One region of the Streptomyces sp. NPDC102274 genome, then DNA from elsewhere that is predicted to be linked to it. Evidence: riboswitches for the same ligand, from Rfam matches in the RefSeq annotation. Region 1 holds a riboswitch; each other region holds the start of a gene.
What was found. Region 1 has a riboswitch for cyclic di-AMP ahead of ACIRQP_RS08020 (NlpC/P60 family protein). Riboswitches for the same ligand answer to the same signal wherever they lie in the genome.

Region 1 (5,453 bases):
ACGGGACTGCGCGTTCGTACGGTAGAAGACCGCGACATCGCCCGCCTTGGCCTCGCCCGCGTCCGTCAGCCGGTCGATCTCGTCGGCGACGAACTGCGCCTCGTCGTGCTCCGTGTCCGCGACGTAGCCGGTGATCTGGGCGCCCGCGCCGGCCTTCGTCCACAGATTCTTCGGCCGACGGCTCTCGTTCCGCTCGATGACCGCGTTGGCGGCGCTGAGGATCGTCTGCGTGGAGCGGTAGTTCTGCTCCAGCAAAATAGTCGTCGCGTCCGGGTAGTCCTCCTCGAACTGGAGGATGTTACGGATCGTGGCGCCCCGGAAGGCGTAGATCGACTGGTCGGCGTCACCGACGACACACAGCTCGGCCGGGTCGTGCCCCTCTCCGGAGGGGCCCACCAGCTCGCGTACGAGCGTGTACTGGGCGTGGTTGGTGTCCTGGTACTCATCCACCAGGACGTGCCGGAAGCGCCGCCGGTAGTGCTCGGCGACATCGGGGAACGCCTGGAGCAGATGGACGGTGGTCATGATGATGTCGTCGAAGTCCAGCGCGTTGGCCTCGCGCAGCCGCGCCTGGTACATCCGGTACGCCTCGGCGAGCATCTTCTCGAAGCCGTCGGTGGCCTGGTCGGCGAAGGTCTCCTCGTCGATCAGCTCGTTCTTCAGATTCGAGATCTTGGCGCTGAAGGACTTGGGCGGGTAACGCTTGGGGTCGAGGTCCAGATCGCGGCAGACCAGGGCCATCAGACGCTTCGAGTCGGCGGCGTCGTAGATGGAGAACGAGGAGGTGAACCCGAGCCTCTTCGACTCGCGCCGCAGGATCCGTACGCAGGCGCTGTGGAACGTCATGACCCACATGGCGTTGGCGCGCGGGCCGACGAGCTGGCCGACACGCTCCTTCATCTCGCCCGCGGCCTTGTTGGTGAACGTGATCGCCAGTATCTGACCTGGATGGACGCCGCGCGTTCCCAGCAGATGCGCGATCCGGTGGGTCAGCACCCGGGTCTTGCCCGACCCGGCCCCGGCCACGATGAGCAGGGGCGAGCCGGTGTGCACGACGGCCGCGCGCTGCTCCTCGTTCAGCCCTTCGAGCAGCGCGGCGGGGTCCACGACCGTGCGCGGGGCGCCGTCGCGGTGGTACTGGTCCCGCGCCGGGGGCGTGTCGTAGGCACCCTGGAAGAGGTCGTCGGGCACCTGCTCCGGTGCGTGCTCGGCGTCGTCCTCGGGCGGCGGGGGATGCTCGTCGCCGGAGGGCTGGAGGTCCGCCAGGAAACTGTCGTCAAAGAGGCTGCTCATCGCTGTCCGAGTCTAGGCCGCCGCACTGACAGACCGCGCCCGCCTTCGGAATTCCCCGGCCGCATCCCCGGCCGCATCCCCGGCCACCGTCACCATCACCACCGGCGGCACCATGGTCACCCACCGTGATGAACGGGCGCCAGCGGCGCGTTCCGCACATCGCACGCGCAAATGGTCACGAAAATGTATCGGGCATATCGGCCATCGACCTTCACACCAGCACCACACCTTGGCTAGCGTGCTCGATCAGGCAGCCCGTACCCCCAACGGCGACCCACGCCAAGCGGGCGGCCCACGCCGAATTCGGGCTTTCCGGAAGGAAGTTCGAAACCGGGGACCCACACTGCACAACCGGGGTGAATCGGGCCTTTCGCTCAAGGCCCGTAGGGCAGCCTTCCGTTCCGCCCGAACCCGACAGCTAACCCGGTAGGCGGTCCACGGAAGGAGATGCCGACCTTGGCGTCGCATCGCAAGCCGCGCAGCCTCAGCGGAGTACGTACCGCCTCTCCCGCCGTCGGGATCACGACGGCCGCGCTCGCCTCGGTCACGTTGCTCACGGCGCAGAGCGCGAGCGCCGCGCCCGTCGAGCCGAAGCCGTCCATGGAGGAGGTACAGAAGAAGGTCGACGATCTGTACCGCCAGGCCGGCGGTGAGACGCAGAAGTACAACAGGGCGAAAGAGGCCACGCAGAAGCAGAAGCGCGCGGTCGACCGGGTGCTCGACGAGGTCGCCAAGCGCGCGGACAAGCTGAACGAGGCCCGGCGTACGCTCGGCTCGTTCGCGGCCGCGCAGTACCGGGAAGGCGCGGTCACCTCGACCGCCGCCCTGCTGTTCGCGGACAGCCCGCAGTCGTTCTTCGAGCAGAAGCAGGTGACGGACCGGCTGACGGAGCGTCAGCGCGGGGTCCTCGCCGACTACCAGACGCAGCAGGCCGACGCCGCGAAGAAGCGGCAGCAGGCGTCCAAGGACCTGGAGTCTCTCACCGCGTCGCAGACCGCGCTGCGCACCAGCAAGCAGAACGTGCAGCAGAAACTCGGCGCGGCGCGTGCGCTGCTGTCGAAGCTGACCACGGAGGAGAAGGCGCGGCTGGCCGCGCTGGAGCGCAAGAAGGAAGAGGAGGCCCGCCGCAAGGCGGAGGCACAGGCGAAACAGGAGGCCCGCGCGAAGGCCGAGGCCGAGCGCAAGCGCAAGGAGCAGCAGGCTCAGGCCCCCTCGACCGGTACGGGCACCGGCTCAGGCTCCGATACGGGCACAGGCACGGGCTCAGGTGATACCGGCACAGGAACAGGTACCGGCACGAGCGGCGGCACCGGCGCCTCGGACGGCAGCTACGCCACCAAGGCCGCCAAGGTCCTCTCCTTCGCCCGCGCCCAGATAGGCAAGCCGTACGTCTGGGGCGCCACAGGACCCAGCTCGTACGACTGCTCGGGCCTGACCCAGGCGGCCTGGAAGGAGGCGGGAGTGGAGCTGCCGCGCACCACCTGGGACCAGGTGAAGGCCGGTACGCGCGTCGCGACCGAGGATCTGCTCCCCGGTGACCTGGTCTTCTTCTACGACGACATCAGCCATGTCGGGATCTACATCGGCGACGGCATGATGATCCACGCCCCCAAGCCGGGCGCGAACGTCCGCGAGGAGTCGATCTACTACATGCCGATCTACGGAAGCGTCCGCCCCGCCTGACGGGCAGCGTGCCGCACGCGGGAGACGGCCCCCGGCCCCCGAACCGCAGACCGGGAGCGGGGGCCCGGACCGAGGACCGGGAGCAGGGGCGGACCCGAGGACCGGGCCCCGGGGCCGTGTCAGGTCCAGAGCGTGGCGATGAAGATGTTGGCCACCGTCAGCCCGCCCACCATGCCGAACAGCTGCTTCGGGGCGGTCTCGTCGTCACGCTTCACGTACACCACGGCCAGGATCACGACCAGCACCGCGAGCTTGATGCCGATCTTGATGTTGTTCACCGTCTGGTCGTCGGCCTGGTTGAGGCCCACCAGGGCGACCCCCGTGACGAGCATCGTCAGCGCGCCGTGCAGCATCGCCTTGTTGAAGCGGGCCGTCCCCGTGCTCATCGACTTCATCTGGGTGAGAAAGCCGCCGAGCAGCGAGGCTATGCCGATGATGTGAAGCGCGACGAAGACATTGATGAGTACGTCCATGCCCGGAGCCTATCGAGGGCCATATCACCACCGGCGGCGAGGTGGGGCTCGGTTCCGATATCGGTCGGGTCCGGACGAAAAGGGGTTCCGAGGCCACGATCATGCCGGTCACAAGACGGTCCTGTTCTGCCACCTCTCGCCAATACCGGCCTTGCCGAGGCCGGACTGTGACCTTGCGCCTTAGCGTCCTTCTCCTGGCGACCGGCCATGACCCACCGTGACCGACTAGGGAAGAGGATCCACCCCCGTGGCAGCGCACCGAAAGCCCAGACAGCGCACGCTCACCGGCCCCGCCGGCCGTACCGCCGCCACCCTCGCACTCGCCGGGGCCGCGACAGCCACCGCCTTCGACGGCCCCGCACACGCCGAGCCCCGGCTCACCCCGGCCCAGGTCAAGGCCAAGGTGGACGCGTTGTACGAGCAGGCCGAGACCGCCACCGAGCAGTACAACGGGACGAAGGTGAAGGCGGACAAGGCGCGTACCGCGCTCACACATCTGCGGGACGAGGCCACGCGCAGGACGGAACGGCTCAATAGCTCGCGCAACGCGCTCGGTTCGATCGCCTCCGCGCAGTACCGGGCCGGCGGCCTCGACCCCGCCGTACAGCTCGCGCTCAGTTCCTCGCCGGAGGAGTACCTGGAAGGGGCCTCGCTCGCCGAACGGGCCGGTTCCCGGCAGGCCGCCAGGATCGCCGCGATCCGCAAGGAACTCGCCCGCATCGCCGAACTGCGCACCCGGGCCGACGGCCGGCTCACGGAGCTGAGGGCCTCCCAGTCCGAGCTGGCCCGGCACAAGTCCGCCGTCCAGGAGAAGATCGGCTCCGCCGAGCGGCTGCTCGACCGCCTCACCGCGCCGCAGCGCGCCCAGTACGACCAGCGGGGCGGCCAGGACCAGCCGGGCGCCACGTCCATGGCACCCGGCGCGGTGCGGGCGCCGAACGCCCGTGCCGCCGCGGCCGTCGCCTACGCCTACGGGGCGATCGGGAAGCCGTACGTCTGGGGCGCGACCGGGCCCGGTGCCTTCGACTGCTCCGGGCTCACCCAGGCCGCCTGGCGCTCCGCGGGCGTCTCCCTCCCCCGTACCACCTACACCCAGATCAACAGGGGACAGCGGGTCTCACGCGACGCTCTCGCCCCTGGCGACCTGGTGTTCTTCTTCTCCGGCATCAGCCATGTCGGGATCTATGTCGGCGGCGGGCAGATGATCCACGCCCCCCGGCCGGGCTCGGCGGTCCGGCTGGCGCCGCTCGACCAGATGCCGTTCGCCGGCGCCAGTCGGCCCGTGTGAGGACAGTCCCGCCCGCCGCAAGGACAGTCCCGCCCGCCGTAGGGAGGACGGTCCTGCCCGCGTAACGACAGTCCCGCAACTCCGGCGTCGCCGAACGGCCCACACCAGCGTGCCGGTTACCCCTTCCCGGGTCACGATGGGCGCAGCATCCCGTCTGCCCTGAAGGGGGAGCCGTGAGACGAGCCACCGCCGTCAGAGGAACGGTTCTCGCCGTCGGCGCACTTTTCGTCCTGGCGCCTGTCGGCCTCACTCCGCGGGGGTGCGGCGATCTTTCCGGCGGCCGGCTCTGTATCGAGGGCCCGGTGGGCGGCGCGGGACCGTTCACCGTGCGCTACGACCAGTACCACGGCCACCGCAGTGTCGCCGTACGCCTCGGTTACCAGCGCAAGGACGACCGCATCACCGCGTTTCCCGGCTGGCTCGGCACCCAGCAGACCTGGCACGGCCGCGCCGAGCGGACCGGCAGGCTCGACACCGCGCCGGGCGAGTGCATCCGCGGCGTGATGGAGTACCGGGACCGGACGTACGTCACCGAGTGGCACTGCTCGTAGAGCGGACGGGCGCGCGGTCTCAGACGAGCCTGCGCGCCGTCGCCCAGCGCGTCAGCTCATGCCGGTTGGAGAGCTGGAGCTTCCGCAGCACCGCCGAGACATGGGATTCCACGGTCTTCACCGAGATGAAGAGCTGCTTGGCGATCTCCTTGTACGCGTACCCGC
Region 2 (5,453 bases), on a different contig from region 1:
GCGTACACCGCCGCGTCGTCGAGGATCTCCTCGATGCGCAGCAGCTGGTTGTACTTGGCGACGCGCTCGGAGCGGGCCGGGGCGCCGGTCTTGATCTGGCCGCAGTTGGTGGCAACGGCGAGGTCGGCGATGGTGACATCCTCGGTCTCACCGGAGCGGTGGGACATCATGCACTTGAAGCCGTTGCGCTGGGCCAGCTCGACGGCGTCCAGGGTCTCGGTCAGCGAACCGATCTGGTTGACCTTGACGAGCAGGGCGTTGGCCGAGCCCTCCTCGATACCGCGGGCGAGGCGCTCCGGGTTGGTGACGAACAGGTCGTCGCCGACGATCTGGACCTTGGAGCCGAGCTTGTCCGTGAGGACCTTCCAGCCGGCCCAGTCGTCCTCGAAGAGCGGGTCCTCGATGGAGACGAGCGGGTACGCGGCGACGAGCTCCTCGTAGTACTCGGTCAGCTCGGCGGCCGAGCGCGACTTGCCCTCGAACTCGTACGAACCGTCCTTGTAGAACTCGGAGGCGGCGACGTCGAGGGCGAGCGCGATGTCGCGGCCGGGGACGTAACCGGCCTCCTTGATCGCTTCGAGGATGAGGTCGAGCGCGGCGCGGTTGGACTCCAGGTTCGGCGCGAAGCCGCCCTCGTCGCCGAGGCCCGTGGAGAGGCCCTTCTGCTTCAGGACCTTCTTGAGGGTGTGGTAGACCTCGGCGCCCCAGCGCAGGGCCTCGGAGAAGGACTCCGCGCCGATCGGGGCGATCATGAATTCCTGGATGTCCACGTTGGAGTCGGCGTGCGAGCCGCCGTTCAGGATGTTCATCATCGGAACGGGCAGCAGGTGCGCGTTCGGGCCGCCGAGGTAGCGGAAGAGCGGGAGGTCCGAGGCCTCGGAGGCGGCGTGCGCGACGGCGAGGGAGACGCCGAGGATGGCGTTGGCGCCGAGCGACGACTTGTCCGGGGTGGCGTCCAGGTCGAACATCGCCTGGTCGATCAGGCGCTGCTCGGTGGCGTCGTACCCGACCAGCTCCGGGCCGATCTGCTCGATGACGGCGAGGACGGCCTTCTCGACACCCTTGCCCTGGTAGCGGTTCTGGTCACCGTCGCGGAGCTCAAGGGCCTCGAACGCACCGGTGGAGGCACCGGAGGGGACAGCAGCACGACCCGTGCTGCCGTCGTCGAGGCCGACCTCGACCTCGACCGTGGGGTTGCCTCGGGAGTCGAGGATTTCCCGGGCTACGACGACGTCGATGGACGGCACGAGCATCTCCTTCTGGGATGTGACGCTTGGAGTGCAGGGTCTCATTGGCCTTGCGCCAAGAGACTAACCGGCGCGGGGTCATCGGTCGGCCGGTGCCCGCCCCCTAAGACGAAATAATGAGGCCCGATTCCCCCACCGCCGGAGCCACAGCCGCCCACGGGCGCGCCACAGCCGAAACCCCGGCCCGGCGCGCGTACGGGGGATTACGCGCCCGGCCGGGGTGGTATCGGGTAGGGCCCGGACGAGACCCGAGTGGTTCCCGGCTGAGTCCCGGGGGGCTCGGGTCCCAGGGGGGTCCGGCTGAGTCCCAGGGGGCCCGCTGGCCCAGGGATCCCGGAGGGTTCCCGGTGGTTCCCCGGAGGCTCCCCGGTGGGTCAGCTCAGGTGGAGCTGCTGGCCCGGGTAGATCACGTCGGCGTCGCTGACGATGTCCTTGTTCAGGTCGAACAGCTTCTTCCAGCCGCCCTTGACGTCCTCGGCCTTGGCGATCTTGGAGAGGGAGTCGCCGGGCTTGACCTTGTACTCGCCGTCACCCTCCTTGATCGTCGTGGGACGGCTCTCGCCGCGCGAGGCCGGCTGGGCCGCGCTGCGCGTGGTCTCCTGCCGCTTCGGCTGGGACTGCTGCTTCGGCTGCGCCTGCCGCTGGGGAGCCGGCTTCTGGGTGCTCGGGGTGCTCGGGGTGGCCGAGCCGCCGTCGTACGCGGCGCTGGACAGGCCCACGCCGCAGTTCGGCCACGCGCCCTTGCCCTGGCCGGCGAGGACCTTCTCGGCGACGGCTATCTGCTGGGACTTGCTCGCCTGGTCGGCGCGGGCGGCGTACGCGGTACCGCCGTAGGCGGCCCAGGTGGACGGCGTGAACTGGAGGCCGCCGTAGAAGCCGTTGGCGGTGTTGATGGACCAGTTGCCTCCGGACTCGCACTGCGCGACCTGGTCCCACTCGGAGGCGGTCGCGGCGGAGGCCGAGGTCGCACCGATCAGCGGGGCGGCGACGGCGGCACCGGTGACCCCGGCGAGCGTGGCGTAGTGGACGGCCTTCGACGGGCGGCGGTGCTTGGCCTTGCTGGAACGCAGCAGCATGGAACATCTCCTCACCGACGCCTACGAGGTCAGCTGTCGGGTTCGGGCCAAGTGAGTTGCCCGGCCATGTGCTCTGTCGCACATGGCTTCACCCCAAGCCGGTCGTCGGCCGTCTCTCGACGGCTGGAGCCCGGCGCGAACCTTTGGGTCCCCCGCTCCTGCCTACGGCGCATGACGCGTCGATTACTCCCCCCGACCGACGGCAGGATTCGGCGTGACGGTCGACGGGGCCCGCGGTGCGAGCGGTTCAGACCGTAATCACAGGTCTGTCCGTTGTTCAAAGAAGCACATCAAGGAAAAATCGCCCTTACCTCCCCCTGGAACGACCTCATTTGCGCAGGTCGGAGATGAAACGGCCCAACCGACGGGCCAAAAGACCCCAGTTGCGGCAAAGAGACCCTTGTCTCACTTTCACAGAAGTGGACATAGGGCCCCTAACTGCCCTTACTTCACGCCGAGATCAAGGGTCTGGCCAGGAAGGATCAGGTCGGGGTCGGCGCCGACGGTGTCCTTGTTCGCCTCATAGAGCGCGGTCCACCCCCCGGGCACCTCGCGCTCGTCGGCGATGAGCCAAAGGCAGTCGCCCGCACGGACGGTGTACTCACCATCCGCCACGCCCGCGCCTTCCGTTTTGTCCGTCGCGCCGCCCGCATGACGTGTCGATCCGTCACCTCGCGAGGCATGACGGCCGGATTCACGCCCTTCGCCCGAATTGCCCGGCGCGGCATCGTCCGGGGCGGCGTCGCCGCGGTGCTTGCCCTTGGCGTCGTCGTCGGCGGACCCGGAGGAGCCAAGGGCCCCCGAGGAGTCCGAGGGAGCGGGCGTCACGCCGTCGGGCACCGTCGCGTCCGGCGTGGGCGAGGAGGTGTCCGTGGGGGTGTCCGTGGAGGTGCCCGAGGAGGTGTCCGACGGGTCGGCACTCCCGGTCTTCCCGGACGCCTCGGAGGGCTTGGAGCTCTCGGTCTTCCCGGACGTCTCGGAGGGCTTGGGGGGCGCGGACGACTCGGGTGTCGCCTCGGGCGTCGTACCGGGGTCCACGCCCGGCGCGGCACTGCCCACCGTCAGCCCCGAGATCGCGGCGCAACTGGCCCATGCCCGCGGCCCCTGCGCGTCGAGGATCCTCTCGGCTATCGCGATCTGCTGCGAGCGGCTCGCGAGGTCGGCGCTGGCCGCGTACTCCGCGCCACCGAAGTCGTCCCAGGTCTCCTGGGAGATCTGGAGTCCGCCGTAGTAGCCGTTGCGGAGGTCGGCGCTCCACATGCCGCCGCTCTCGCACTCGGCGACGCGGTCCCAGGTGGAGGCGTCGGCCGCGCCGGCACTGGTGGCACCGAGCAGCGGAATAGCGATCGCCGAGCCGGTCACCCCTGCCGCGACGATCAGAGCGGGGGCCTGGCGAGGTCGACGGTGTCGGCCGTTCCCGGAGCGCATGCGATTGCCTTCCGTGTGACTGATGTTTCGACTGCTGCGTGTGGCGGCTGAGTTTTCGAGAACGTAGCGGTACTCGAACTGCTGTCACAAGTCGATGCAGCGGAGATCACGTGAAAGTCACAGTCTTGACGGGCCGTCAGGAACCCGAGCCGGCCGCCCTTCAGCCGGACAATGGCGTGAACTGCACCGGAAGCGTGCGCAATCCACGCATGATGAGCCCTCCGCGCCAGCGCAAATCGGCAGGATCTCCCGCGAGCCGCACATCGGGCAGCCGGGTCAGCAGGGTGGCGAGCGCGGTCTGTCCCTCCACCCGGGCCAGTGGCGCGCCGAGGCAGTAGTGGATGCCGTGTCCGTATCCGAGGTGCTGATTGTCACGCCGGGAGAGGTCGAGCGTGTCCGGATCCGTGAAGCGCTCGGGGTCACGGTCGGCGGCGGCGAGGACGACCAGGACCGGATCGCCCGTCGCGATCCGCTGTCCGCCGAGCGTCAGCGGCTCGGTCGCGAACCGCCAGGTCGCCAGCTCCACGGGACCGTCGTACCGCAGCAGTTCCTCGATCCCCGTCGCGAGCAGGCCGGTCTCCCCCGCGTCGAGCGAGCGCTGGAGCAGCGCGCGCTGCTCGGGGTGGCGCAGCAGCGCGAACATGCCGTTGCCGATGAGGTTCACGGTCGTCTCGAAACCGGCGAACAGGATGATGAAGGCCATCGCCGCGGCCTCGTTCTCGGTGAGATGTTCGCCGTGGTCGCCGGCCCGGATGAGTCCGGAGATCAGATCGTCGCCGGGGTCGGCCCTCTTACGGTGGATGAGGTCGGCGAGATAGCCGCGCATCTTCTTGACGGAGCGCCCGACCCCGCCGCGTGGCCCGCCGGCGTGCCGGATCATCATGCCCGCCCAGTCGCGGAAGTCGTCCTGGTCCTCGCGCGGCACCCCGAGCAGATCGCAGATCGCGTAGATGGGGAGCGGGAACGCGAAGTCATGGATCAGGTCCGCCTCGCCCTCCGCGGCGAAGTCGTCGATGAGCCGGTCGGTCAACTCCTGTACGCGCGGCGCGAATTCGGCCACGCGGCGGGGCGTGAACGCCTTGGACACCAGCCGGCGCAGCCGGGTGTGATCGGGCGGATCGATATTGAGCAGATGTGTCATCAGCTCCGCCTTGCGCTCGCCGGGTATGCCGGTCTTCCCCTTGGCGTGCGCGGGCTCGGCGTGGTGCGTGGGGTTCTTGGAGAGCCGCGCGTCGGCGAGGGCCCGCCTGGCATCCACGTACCGCGTCACGAGCCACGCCTCGACCCCACTGGGCAGCGCGGTCCTGTGCACGGGAGAGTGCTCGCGCAGCCAGGCGTAGGCGGGGTACGGATCGGTGGCGAACTCCCAGGTGAACAGCTCGGGAGCGGGCGCGGCCGGGGATATGGGGGCGGGCTGGTGGTGCATGCCCCTGACAGTAACCGGCGTCGCCGACGGGGTACGGGCGGCCGCCGACGCGGCGCCCGCTGCCGCCGTACGGCTATCCGGCGTGGCCCTCGGCCGTGCGGATCGCGTCCCTGTATACGCGGGCCGCCGCGCGCAGTGCCGCCTCCGGGTCGACCCCGGCCTGTTCCGCCCGTACCGCCAGGGCCAGCAGTTCGTAGCCGACGCCCTCGCCCTTCGGGAGCGGGACGTCGAGGGCGGCCGTGCGGGTGCGGCCCGCGAGTTTCGCGGCGAGGGCGA
Region 3 (5,453 bases), on a different contig from region 1:
CCGTCGGACTGTCGCTGCGTGACGCCGGGGTGGACGTACCGCTGCGGACCTTCGGCATCCCCGAGGAGTTTCTCGCCCACGCCAAACGGGGTGAGGTACTGGCCGACATCGGTCTCACCCCGGTGGAGATCGCGGGACGGATCAGCGCCGCTCTGGTACGCGACGAGAGCCGGGCACGTGTGGGGAGGCCGGCGCGCGAGCAGAGCCCGGCAGGCAAGGAGAGCGCGGCAGGCAAGGCGAGCCCGGCAGGCAAGGAGAGCACGGAATGACCGAGCCCGCGGGCTTCGACCTGTCGCGACTGCTCGCCGAGCGCGGTGCCGAGCGCTACGAGCTGCACACCAAGCACCTCAACCATCAACTGCCGCGCATGCTGCACACCATCGGCTTCGACCGGTTCTACGAGCGGGCCGAGGGAGCCTACTTCTGGGACGAGGACGGCAACGACTATCTGGACATGCTCGCCGGCTTCGGCGTCATGGGTCTCGGCCGGCACCACCCCGTCGTACGCAAGGCGCTCCACGACGTCCTCGACGCTTCGCTCGCCGACCTCACCCGCTTCGACTGCCAGCCGCTGCCCGGACTGCTCGCCGAGAAGCTGCTCGCCCACTCCCCGCATCTGGACCGGGTGTTCTTCGGCAACAGCGGTACGGAAGCGGTGGAGACGGCGCTGAAGTTCGCGCGGTACGCGACCGGGAAGCCCAGGATCCTGTACTGCTCGCACGCCTTCCACGGGCTCACCACGGGCTCGCTGTCGGTCAACGGCGAGGACGGCTTCCGGGACGGCTTCGCACCGCTGCTGCCCGACACCGCCCTCGCGCTCGGCGATCTCGACGGGCTGGAGAGGGAGCTCAAGCGCGGTGACGTGGCCGCCTTCGTCGTCGAGCCGATCCAGGGCAAGGGCGTCCACGAGACGCCGCCCGGTTTTCTGCGCGCCGCCCAGGAACTGCTGCACAGGCACAAGGCGCTGCTCATCGTCGACGAGGTGCAGACCGGCCTCGGCAGGACCGGGGACTTCTACGCGTACCAGCACGAGGAGGGGGTGGAGCCGGATCTCGTCTGTGTGGCCAAGGCGCTCTCCGGCGGTTATGTACCCGTCGGCGCGACCCTCGGCAAGGACTGGATCTTCAAGAAGGTCTACTCCTCGATGGACCGGGTGCTGGTCCACTCGGCGAGCTTCGGATCCAACGCCCAGGCCATGGCCGCGGGCCTGGCCGTGCTGTCCGTGATGGAGGACGAGAATGTCGTGGCCAACGCTCGGGCCACCGGGGATCTGCTCCGGTCACGGCTGGCCGCGCTCGTCGACCGGTATGAGCTGCTGTACGAGGTACGCGGCCGTGGCCTGATGATCGGCATCGAGTTCGGCCGGCCGAACTCGATCAAGCTGCGCGGTCGGTGGACCATGCTCCAGGCTGCCCGCAAGGGGCTCTTCGCGCAGATGGTGGTCGTACCGTTGCTCCAGAAGCACCGGATCCTCACCCAGGTCTCCGGCGACCATCTGGAAGTGATCAAGCTGATCCCGCCGCTGACCATCGAGGAGCGGGAGGTCGAGCGCTTCGTGGACGCCTTCACGGCGGTCATGGACGACGCCCACGGCGGTGGTGGACTGATGTGGGACTTCGGCAGGACCCTGGTGAAGCAGGCCGTGGCCAACCGATAGCGGGAGTGCCGAACTTTTGCCTCCGGGGTAAGAAATTTGCCCCGGAGGAAAGTTCCTGGCGCAATAGAGGTATGAGCACACCTCCCGCCGGAGAGGCCGCCGAAGATCTGCCCGGCCGGCTGCCCGATGTCGCACCCCGCCTGCGCGAGCTGCGCCGCGACCGGCGGCTCACCCTGGAGACCGCCGCCCGGCGGGCCGGGCTCTCCCCGGCCCATCTCTCCCGGCTGGAAACCGGCCGCAGACAGCCGTCGCTCCCGATGCTGCTGAGCCTCGCCCGTACCTACGGTACGACCGTCTCCGAGCTGCTCGGGGAGGTGCCGCCGGAGCGCGATCCCATCGTCCGGGCGGGCCGGACGGAACCGGTCGAGGCCGACGGCTGGACGTACCACCAGGCGGGCGGCTCGGGGCGGGCCATGCAGCCGCTGCGGCTCCAGGTCCCGTACGGGGCGCAGGGCGACCTCGTCCGCGTGCACCCGGGTGAGGAGTGGCTCCATGTCCTCGAAGGGCGGCTGCGGCTGACCCTCGGAGACGCCGTACACGTACTCGACCCCGGGGACAGCGCGCACTTCGACTCGCTCACCCCGCACCGGATCGCGGCGGCCGGACCCGAGGGGACCGAGCTGCTCTTCGTCCATACCCTGCTGCAGAGCCCCGCCGCCGAGCTGTGCCTCGGCGCCGGGGCCCATCGCCGCTGACCTGCTGAGAGAGGTCTGCCACCATGCCCGAGTCAGAGAACCCCGTGTCGGAGAACCCCGTGTCGGAGAAGCCCGCGCCCGGTCATGTCATGAAGGAGGAGGGGAAGTTCCCCCGCGGGCTGGTCATCCGGCTCGTCGCCTACCTGATCGCCGGCCATCTCTTCGCGGCCTTCCTCTATCTGGTCTTCGAGATGGGCGCGCGGGGGTAGTGGCTTGGAGGTGGTGGCTCGGGGGTAGCGGCTTTCCTTCGAGGCCGCGGCTCCCCCCTCCGCTATCCCCGCTGTCGCCGTCGCTCGCTCAGCCCTGGTCGAGGAGGCGGGTGCGGAGCCGCTCGCGGGTCTCGGGGGCGAGCCCGAGACCCTCGGTCAGATAACGGTCGGTGGTGCCCCAGGTCTTCTCTATGGTCTCGAAGGCCGCCGCGAGGTACTCGGCGCGCGCGTCGAAGAGCGGACTGAGGAGCTCCATCACCTCGGGGGACATCCCGGTGGGGGAGTTGTCGCTGCGGCGGATCGGGTAGCGGCGGTGCGGGTCGTTCGACTTGAGATAGTCGGCCTCGATCGCCTCGGGTTCCACCCCGACGGCGAGCAGGGACACCGCGATGGAGAGCCCCGCCCGGTCCTTGCCCGCCGCGCAGTGCATGAGCGCGGGGACGCTGTCCTCGGCGAGGGAGTGCAGGACGCGGCTGTGCTCGGCGGTGCGTTCCGTGATGATCGTCCGGTACGAGTCGATCATCCGGGTCGCCGCCCTGCCTTCCGAGAGGAGTGAGCGCAGCTGGTCGAGATCGCCGTCCCGCACCATCAGCCAGAACTCGGCGCCGTCCGCCGGATCGGTGAGCGGCAGGTTCACATTGCGTACACCGGTCAGCTCCACGTCCGCGCCGTCGAGCTTCAGATCCGCGGCGTTACGGAAGTCGAAGATCGTGTGGAGGCCGAGGGAGGAGAGGAAGGCGGCATCGGCAGGGGTGGCGTTGGCGAGGTGTCCGCTGCGGAAGAGCCTGCCGTGGGCCACCCGCCGGCCGTCCGTGGTCGGCAGCCCGCCCACGTCGCGAAAGTTGCGCACGCCGGACAACTCGGGCTCTGTCGACGGGACCTGCGGCAGCTGCTGCGTCACGGCGTGCTCCTCCGTGTCTGCCGTCGGCGCGGCTCGCCGACGATGTCGACTTCCGACCCTACGACATTTGTTCCTCAGGCAACCTGTTGCAATCAGCCCAGCCCCGGAGGGGCCAGAAGCGCATTATTCGGACACCTCGCGCCGAGGAATATGACCCATATGCCTATCTGTCCGGAATGGGTGATTCCGCATAACCTGCCCCGGTCGCAGGGGAGATGGGCTCGGGACCGTGAGCAGGATCATATCTGTGACGTTGCGTGGTGGTAGCGGGAAGGGAAATTGCTGCCCTGTAAGGAAATTGGAGATCTGAATCCACGCAGGGTGACCGGATAACCAGAACGATATTTGAAACGGGTGCGATCGCGGGAATACAGCATCTTGTTCCGGCCGTCCGACTCGCTTACCTTCAGCCTCAATCCGAGCGGATCGCCGAATCCTGCCGCCGCTTGGAATTCGCATCCATCCATCAACGCGTGGCAGGAGCGGGGGAACCAGGTGATACGCCGATCCGGAACTCCGGGCGGCTCGGGGTGAAGTCGCGCATCTCGCGCGGCCGGGCATCTCCAGCCCGAACCCGACAGCTCACCTCGCAGGCGCCGGAGAGGAATTCGCCATGCCCGCGAAGGGTAAGCACCGCCGTTCCAAGACCAACCCGATCTCGCGTGGATTCATCGCCGCCGGCACGGGTGGCGCAGCCATCGCGCTTCCGCTCCTCGGCGCCACCGGCGCGCACGCCGCGGAGAAGGCCGCCCCCGCCGCCGCTCCGCAGGCCGTCTCCGCCTCGGCACACACCGCCGCCACCAAGGTCGCGAGGAACTACACCGTGGTCGCCGGGGACTATCTCTCCAAGATCGCCGTCGAGCACCATGTCCGGGGCGGCTGGCATCGGCTGTATCAGGACAACCGCGAGGCCGTCGGCGACAACCCGTCGCTGATCCACCCCGGCCTGAAGCTGACCCTCGGCGCGAGGGCCGCGGCGAGCACCTCGTCCGAGGCTCCCGCGGAGTCCTCCAGTTCCTCGGCCGACTCCAGTTCCTCGTCGGACTCCGGCTCGTCGTCCGACTCCGCCTCCTCGGCCGACCACTCTTCGTCGAGCGGCTCGACGGACGAGTCCGCCACCTCGACCGCCGAGCAGGACCCCACCGCCGACAACGCGGCGCAGAGCACCGGTTCCGGCTTCAACGCGCCGGTCGACGGACCGACCTCCACGCCGTACCAGGCCGCCGGCTCCAGCTGGGCCAGCGGCTACCACACCGGTGTCGACTTCACGGCGGCCTCGGGCACCCCCGTCAAGGCGGTCACCGACGGCACGGTCGTGACGGCCGGCTGGGGCGGCTCGTACGGCAACCAGGTCGTCATCCAGCACAGCGACGGCATGTACTCGCAGTACGGCCACCTGTCGTCCCTGGACGTCTCCGAGGGCCAGAGCGTCAGCGCGGGCCAGCAGATCGGACTCTCCGGTGCCACCGGCAACGCCACCGGACCGCACCTGCACTTCGAGATCCGTACCGGCCCCGACTATGGCTCGGACGTCGACCCGGTGGCCTACCTCCGGCAGAATGGCGTCGACATCTGATTCGTCGGATCACGTCAGCCCATTCCGCTGCCCGGCACTTTCCGTGCCGGGCAGCGGTGGTTTTCGCCTATTCCCGCTTGGCTGAAAATTGACCGATGGCATATCTCACCCGGCGTCAACCCCTCCTTACGGTCGCGTAGGTCACATCTGCCGGTGAATGATGTGGTGCTGTGGCAGACGATTCGAGATCAAGAAGAAATGGCGTACTCGGGTCGTACGCGGCGATCGGCGACAGCTTCACCGAGGGGGTGGGAGATCCGGGCCCCGACGGGATGTATGTCGGCTGGGCTGACCGGCTCGCGGTCCTGCTCGCCGACCAACTGCCGGTCTCGGGTGCGACGGAGAGCACCCCCCACGGCGATTTCCGGTACGCCAATCTCGCTGTGCGCGGCCGGCTCCTCGACCAGATCGTCGA
Region 4 (5,453 bases), on a different contig from region 1:
CTGCGGCCGTCCGCTCCGCGTGCAGCGCCGCCAGCGTCCGCGCCCGCTCCGCGTCGCCGCGTGCCACGGCGTCCACGATCGCGCCGTGCTCCGCCCAGGACTCCGCGGGGTCGGCGGGCTGGTCGACCACGTACATCCAGGCGATCTTGTGGCGGAGCTGGGTGAGCGGGGCGGTGAGCGCCGGGCTTCCCGATGCCTGGGCGAGCGTCTCGTGGAACCAGGCGCCGAGCGAGCGCAGATCCTCGCCCTGGCCTCTGCGGGCGCGCTCCTGCCCCAGTCTGACCAGGCCGCGCAGGACCTTGAGATGGGCTTCCGTACGGCGCTGGGCGGCGCGCGCGGCGCCCAGCGGCTCCAGCAGCAGCCGCACTTCGAGCAGGTCCGCCGCCTCCTGCTCGGTGGGCTCGGCCACGCAGGCGCCGACATGGCGGCGGGTGGTCACGAAGCCCTCCGACTCCAGCGTGCGCAGGGCTTCGCGCACCGGGACGCGGGAGACGCCGTAGCGCCGTGCCAGTTGCTCCTCCGTGAGCCGGCTGCCACGTTCGAATACGCCGGAGACGATGTCGTCGCGAATCGCCGTGCATACCGAGTGCGCGGGAACGCGCATGTCCGAACCTCCGCCTTAATCCGCGCGAAACGCCGCCGATTGACGCCTGTTCCGTGACTCTATTGCAATCATCGCGGATTTCCGATGGGTGCCCGGAATCAATGGATATCTTTTGGCCAGCGGACGTGGCGGGCACGGGGGCGGAGCGCCGAAGGCCCCGGCGCGGGCCGGGGTCTTCGGGGGGCGGAGTGGTCAGACGCTCACGCCGTGTGCACGCAGATACGCGACGGGGTCGATGTCCGAGCCGTAGTCGGGGCCCGTCCTGGCCTCGAAGTGGAGGTGCGGCCCGGTGGCGTTGCCGGTCGCGCCCGAGAGGCCGATCCGCTCCCCCGGGATGACGCTCCGGCCGACGGCGACGCCGATCGAGGAGAGGTGGCCGTACTGGGTGTACGTGCCGTCGCTCATCCGCAGCACGATGTTGTTGCCGTACGAGCCGCCCCAGCCCGCCTCGACCACGGTGCCCGCTCCTACGGCCACGACGGACGTGCCGGAGGCGGCGTGGAAGTCGATTCCGGAGTGGCTGCCGGAGGACCAGAGCGAGCCGCCCGCCCGGTACCCGGTGGTGATGTACGAGCCGGCGATGGGGAGCCGGAAGGCATTGAGGCGCTCGCGCTCGGCGGCCCGGGCCGCACGCTCCTTCTCCGCGCGGATCTCCTTGGCACGGGCCTCCGCCTTGCGCGCCGCCTCGGCCCTCGCCCTGACCTCGGCGGCGGCCCGGCGCTGCGCGTCGGCCTGGGCGTCGATGGTGCCGGCGAGAGAGTCGTTGATGACCAGGGCCTGGGTCAGACCGGTCTGCCGGGCGGCGGCCGCGCCGGTGTCGGCGGCGAGCGCCGGGGAAGCGGCGAGGGTGCTGATGACGCCGGTGGCGGTGAGCGTCGCGGCACCCGCGACGCTCACGCTCCTGCGGCTCATACGGCTGCGGGCACGATGCTTCCCGGTGGCACGGGTGAACGCCATGGAGGTGGCTGGTCCTTTCCTTCCTTCTCGCCTACCGGGTTAGCTGACGGGTTCGGAGCAGGAAGGTCTCCTACGGACCCCTCCGCGCGATCGAGCCGCGAAGGCCGTCCGATTCACCCCAGGGACGTGATGGGTCCCCGGCTCCCCGGGCTCGCGCCTGACGGGGACTCGGCGATGACTGCCCGATGCCGCGGACGCGGCGTAACTGGCGGACAGCCGGACCGACGTTAAGCAGGTGGTCTTTCAATCACCAAACAGACAGGCCCCTTTGTAGCGCACACCACAGGGCAGAGCGCCACCCTCACCAACAAAGAGGGACATAAAGGGAAACCCCGGCGGCCGAAGCCACCGGGGTTCCATGAAGCGGCCGGATCAGCCGGTGACGACCGTCACTTCGCCGATCCCGAGAGCCGTGACCGGCTCCTTGATCTGCGCGGCGTCACCGACGAGCACGGTGACGAGCCGGTCCACCGGGAAGGCGTTGACGGCCGCGGCCGTCGCCTCGACGGTGCCGGTCTCGGCCAGCCGCGCGTACAGCTGCGCCTGGAAGTCGTCCGGGAGGAACTGCTCGACCTGGTCGGCCAGCGTGCCCGCGACGGAGGCCGCCGTCTCGTACTTCAGCGGGGCCACCCCCACCAGGTTCTGGACGGCCACATCGCGCTCGTCGTCGGTCAGCCCCTCGGCCGCGAGGGTGCGCAGGACCGTCCAGAGGTCGTCCAGCGCCGGGCCGGTGGACTCGGTGTCCACGGAGCCGCTGATGGCGAGCATCGCCGCGCCGGTCGCACCGCCCGGCGCGTCGGGCGCCGAGGAGCGCAGCACCTGACCGAAGGCCCGTACGCCGTAGGTGTAGCCCTTCTCCTCGCGCAGCACCCGGTCCAGCCGGGAGGTGAGCGTGCCGCCCAGGCAGTATGTGCCGAGGACCTGGGCGGGCCAGACCCGGTCGTGCCGGTCGGCGCCGATGCGGCCGATCAGCAGCTGGGTCTGGACGGCGCCGGGCCGGTCCACGATCACCACGCGGCCCGTGTCGTCGGCGGTCACGGGCGGCACGGGACGGGGAGCGACGGTGTCGCCGGTCCAGGTGCCGAGGGTCTCGGCGAGGACCTCGTCGAGACCGACGCCGGTGAGATCACCGACGATCACGGCGGTGGCGGTGGCGGGGCGAACATGCGCCTCGTAGAAGGCGCGCACGCCCGCGGCGTCGATGCGCTCCACCGTCTCCTCGGTGCCCTGGCGCGGCCGTGACATGCGCGAGGAGGCCGGGAACAGCTCCTTGGAGAGCTGCTTGGCGGCCCGGCGGCCCGGGTTGGCGGTCTCGTGCGGGATCTCGTCGAGACGGTTGCTCACGAGCCGCTCGACCTCGCTGTCCGCGAAGGCGGGGGCCCGCAGCGCCTCGGCGAGCAGGCCGAGGGCCTTGGTCAGCCGGGAGACGGGGACCTCCAGGGAGATCCGGACGCCCGGGTGGTCGGCGTGCGCGTCGAGCGTGGCGCCGCAGCGCTCCAGCTCGGCGGCGAACTCCTCGGCGCTGTGCTTGTCGGTGCCCTCGGAAAAGGCCCGCGCCATGATCGTGGCGATGCCGTCGAATCCCTCGGGCTCGGCGTCCAGCGGGGCGTCGAGATTGATCTCGACCGCCACCACCTGCTGCCCGGGACGGTCGCAGCGCAGCACCGTCAGGCCGTTGTCGAGAGCGCCGCGCTCGGGGGCGGGGAAGGCCCAGGGCCTGGCCTCGCCGGCCGTCGGGCGTGGGTGGAAGTCCATGGTCACGGCAGCGTCGGTCACTGGTCCGCCCCCTCGTGCTCGTCGGTCTCGTCTTCATCGGCGGAGGCCTCGTCGCCGTCGGCGGTGACCGGTTCGTAGACCAGCACCGCGCGGTTGTCGGGGCGCAGCCGCGCCGCGGCGACGGCCCGTACCTCCTCGGCGGTGACATCCAGGACGCGGGTCACGGCGGTCAGGGCCAGCTGCGGGTCGCCGAAGAGCACGGCGAACCGGCACAGCTCGTCGGCGCGGCCGGCGACCGTACCGAGCCGGTCCAGCCACTCGCGCTCCAGCTGGGCCTGGGCCCGCTCCATCTCCTCCGCGGTGGGGCCCTCGGCGGCGAAGCGTGCCAGCTCCTCGTCGACCGCGGCCTCGATCTCCGGGACCTCGACACCGCCGGAGGTCTTCACGTCCAGCCAGCCCAGGGAGGGCGCGCCCGCCAGGCGCAGCAGTCCGAAGCCCGCGGCGACCGCGGTCCGGTCGCGGCGCACCAGCCGGTTGTGGAGCCGGGAGGACTCGCCGCCGCCGAGGACGGTCAGCGCCAGATCCGCGGCGTCGCACTCACGGGTGCCGTCGTGCGGCAGCCGGTAGGCGGCCATCAGCGCGCGTGCCGGGACCTCCTCGTGGACCTCCTCGCGCAGCTGCTCACCGATGGTGTCCGGGAGCGAGCCGTCGCGCGGCGGCTGCTTGCCGTCGTGGGACGGGATCGAGCCGAAGTACTTCTCGATCCAGCCGAGCGTCCGCTCGGGGTCGATGTCGCCGACGACCGAGAGCACCGCGTTGTTCGGCGCGTAGTTCGTACGGAAGAACGCGCGGGCGTCCTCCAGGGTCGCCGCGTCCAGGTCGGCCATCGAGCCGATCGGGGTGTGGTGGTACGGATGGCCCTCGGGGTACGCGAGCGCGGTCAGCCGCTCGAAGGACGTACCGTAGGGCACATTGTCGTACCGCTGGCGGCGCTCGTTCTTGACGACGTCCCGCTGGTTCTCCATGGACTCGTCGTCGAGCGCGGCGAGCAGCGAGCCCATCCGGTCGGCTTCCAGCCAGAGCGCCAGCTCCAGCTGGTGGGTGGGCATCGTCTCGAAATAGTTGGTGCGCTCGAAGCTGGTGGTGCCGTTCAGAGAGCCGCCGGCCCCCTGCACCAGCTCGAAGTGGCCGTTCCCCTTCACCTGCGCCGAGCCCTGGAACATCAGATGCTCGAAGAGGTGGGCGAGTCCCGTACGGCCCTTGACCTCGTGGCGTGAGCCGACGTCGTACCAGAGGCACACCGCGGCGACCGGGGTCAGGTGGTCCTCGGAGAGCACCACGCGCAGGCCGTTGGCCAGGCGGTGCTCGGTCGCTGTCAGGCCGCCGGAACCGGCCTGCGCTGTGGCCGTGTGACCCATGGGCATGTACGTCCCTTCGATCGCGATGTGGAGAAGTCCTGCCACTGTATGCAAGCGTGCTCGCACCTGGCGAAGTTCCCGGTGCGAGCACCCCCGACGCGTGCTCAACGACGGGTCGAGGTCGGGGTTGTCAGTGGCGCGGTCCACAATGGTCCGCGTCAGTCAGAGAAGTTGCCGTTCAGAACCTGTGAAGGAGCCGCAGCCGCGATGGCCCGCCGCAGCACGAAGACCCCGCCGCCGGAGGACTTCGAGGAGAAGATCCTCGACATCGACGTGGTCGATGAAATGCAGGGCTCCTTCCTCGAGTACGCCTACTCGGTGATCTACTCCCGGGCCCTGCCGGACGCCCGCGACGGTATGAAGCCGGTGCACCGCCGCATCGTGTACCAGATGAACGAGATGGGCCTGCGCCCCGACCGCGGCTATGTGAAGTGCGCGCGCGTCGTCGGTGAGGTGATGGGCAAGCTCCACCCGCACGGAGACGCGTCGATCTATGACGCCATGGTCCGCATGGCACAGCCGTTCTCGATGCGGTTGCCACTGGTGGACGGCCATGGCAACTTCGGTTCGCTCGGCAACGACGATCCGCCGGCCGCCATGCGTTACACCGAGTGCCGGATGGCCGACGCCACGTCACTGATGACGGAGTCGATCGACGAGGACACCGTCGATTTCGAGTCGAATTACGACGGCCAGGAGCGGGAACCGGTCACGCTTCCGGCCGCGTATCCGAACCTGCTGGTCAATGGCGCCTCGGG

Region 2: it holds a riboswitch for cyclic di-AMP, as region 1 does, so the genes downstream of both, ACIRQP_RS30005 (transglycosylase family protein) here and ACIRQP_RS08020 (NlpC/P60 family protein) in region 1, are expected to answer to the same signal.
Region 3: it holds a riboswitch for cyclic di-AMP, as region 1 does, so the genes downstream of both, ACIRQP_RS40270 (peptidoglycan DD-metalloendopeptidase family protein) here and ACIRQP_RS08020 (NlpC/P60 family protein) in region 1, are expected to answer to the same signal.
Region 4: it holds a riboswitch for cyclic di-AMP, as region 1 does, so the genes downstream of both, ACIRQP_RS27950 (M23 family metallopeptidase) here and ACIRQP_RS08020 (NlpC/P60 family protein) in region 1, are expected to answer to the same signal.

What each region holds. Positions count from the first base shown of each region.
Region 1 is NZ_JBIWLW010000004.1:307,405-312,857, reverse strand. Features, by position in the region: gene ACIRQP_RS08025 (ATP-dependent DNA helicase) at 1-1,293, opposite strand, end outside; cyclic di-AMP (ydaO/yuaA leader) riboswitch at 1,579-1,742, shown strand; gene ACIRQP_RS08020 (NlpC/P60 family protein) at 1,741-2,976, shown strand; gene ACIRQP_RS08015 (hypothetical protein) at 3,096-3,449, opposite strand; gene ACIRQP_RS08010 (NlpC/P60 family protein) at 3,697-4,737, shown strand; gene ACIRQP_RS08005 (hypothetical protein) at 4,911-5,288, shown strand; gene ACIRQP_RS08000 (LuxR C-terminal-related transcriptional regulator) at 5,308-5,453, opposite strand, start outside.
Region 2 is NZ_JBIWLW010000027.1:95,962-101,414, forward strand. Features, by position in the region: gene eno (phosphopyruvate hydratase) at 1-1,253, opposite strand, end outside; gene ACIRQP_RS30005 (transglycosylase family protein) at 1,622-2,323, opposite strand; cyclic di-AMP (ydaO/yuaA leader) riboswitch at 2,327-2,503, opposite strand; gene ACIRQP_RS30010 (transglycosylase family protein) at 2,768-3,751, opposite strand; gene ACIRQP_RS30015 (cytochrome P450) at 3,912-5,177, opposite strand; gene ACIRQP_RS30020 (nucleoside triphosphate pyrophosphohydrolase) at 5,251-5,453, opposite strand, start outside.
Region 3 is NZ_JBIWLW010000066.1:1,909-7,361, forward strand. Features, by position in the region: gene dxs (1-deoxy-D-xylulose-5-phosphate synthase) at 1-269, shown strand, start outside; gene ACIRQP_RS40250 (aspartate aminotransferase family protein) at 266-1,657, shown strand; gene ACIRQP_RS40255 (helix-turn-helix domain-containing protein) at 1,729-2,352, shown strand; gene ACIRQP_RS40260 (DUF6126 family protein) at 2,376-2,561, shown strand; gene ACIRQP_RS40265 (tyrosine-protein phosphatase) at 2,650-3,462, opposite strand; cyclic di-AMP (ydaO/yuaA leader) riboswitch at 3,880-4,071, shown strand; gene ACIRQP_RS40270 (peptidoglycan DD-metalloendopeptidase family protein) at 4,076-5,038, shown strand; gene ACIRQP_RS40275 (SGNH/GDSL hydrolase family protein) at 5,209-5,453, shown strand, end outside.
Region 4 is NZ_JBIWLW010000024.1:23,256-28,708, forward strand. Features, by position in the region: gene ACIRQP_RS27945 (GntR family transcriptional regulator) at 1-604, opposite strand, end outside; gene ACIRQP_RS27950 (M23 family metallopeptidase) at 797-1,561, opposite strand; cyclic di-AMP (ydaO/yuaA leader) riboswitch at 1,576-1,745, opposite strand; gene ACIRQP_RS27955 (M16 family metallopeptidase) at 1,934-3,316, opposite strand; gene ACIRQP_RS27960 (M16 family metallopeptidase) at 3,334-4,701, opposite strand; gene ACIRQP_RS27965 (DNA topoisomerase (ATP-hydrolyzing) subunit A) at 4,903-5,453, shown strand, end outside.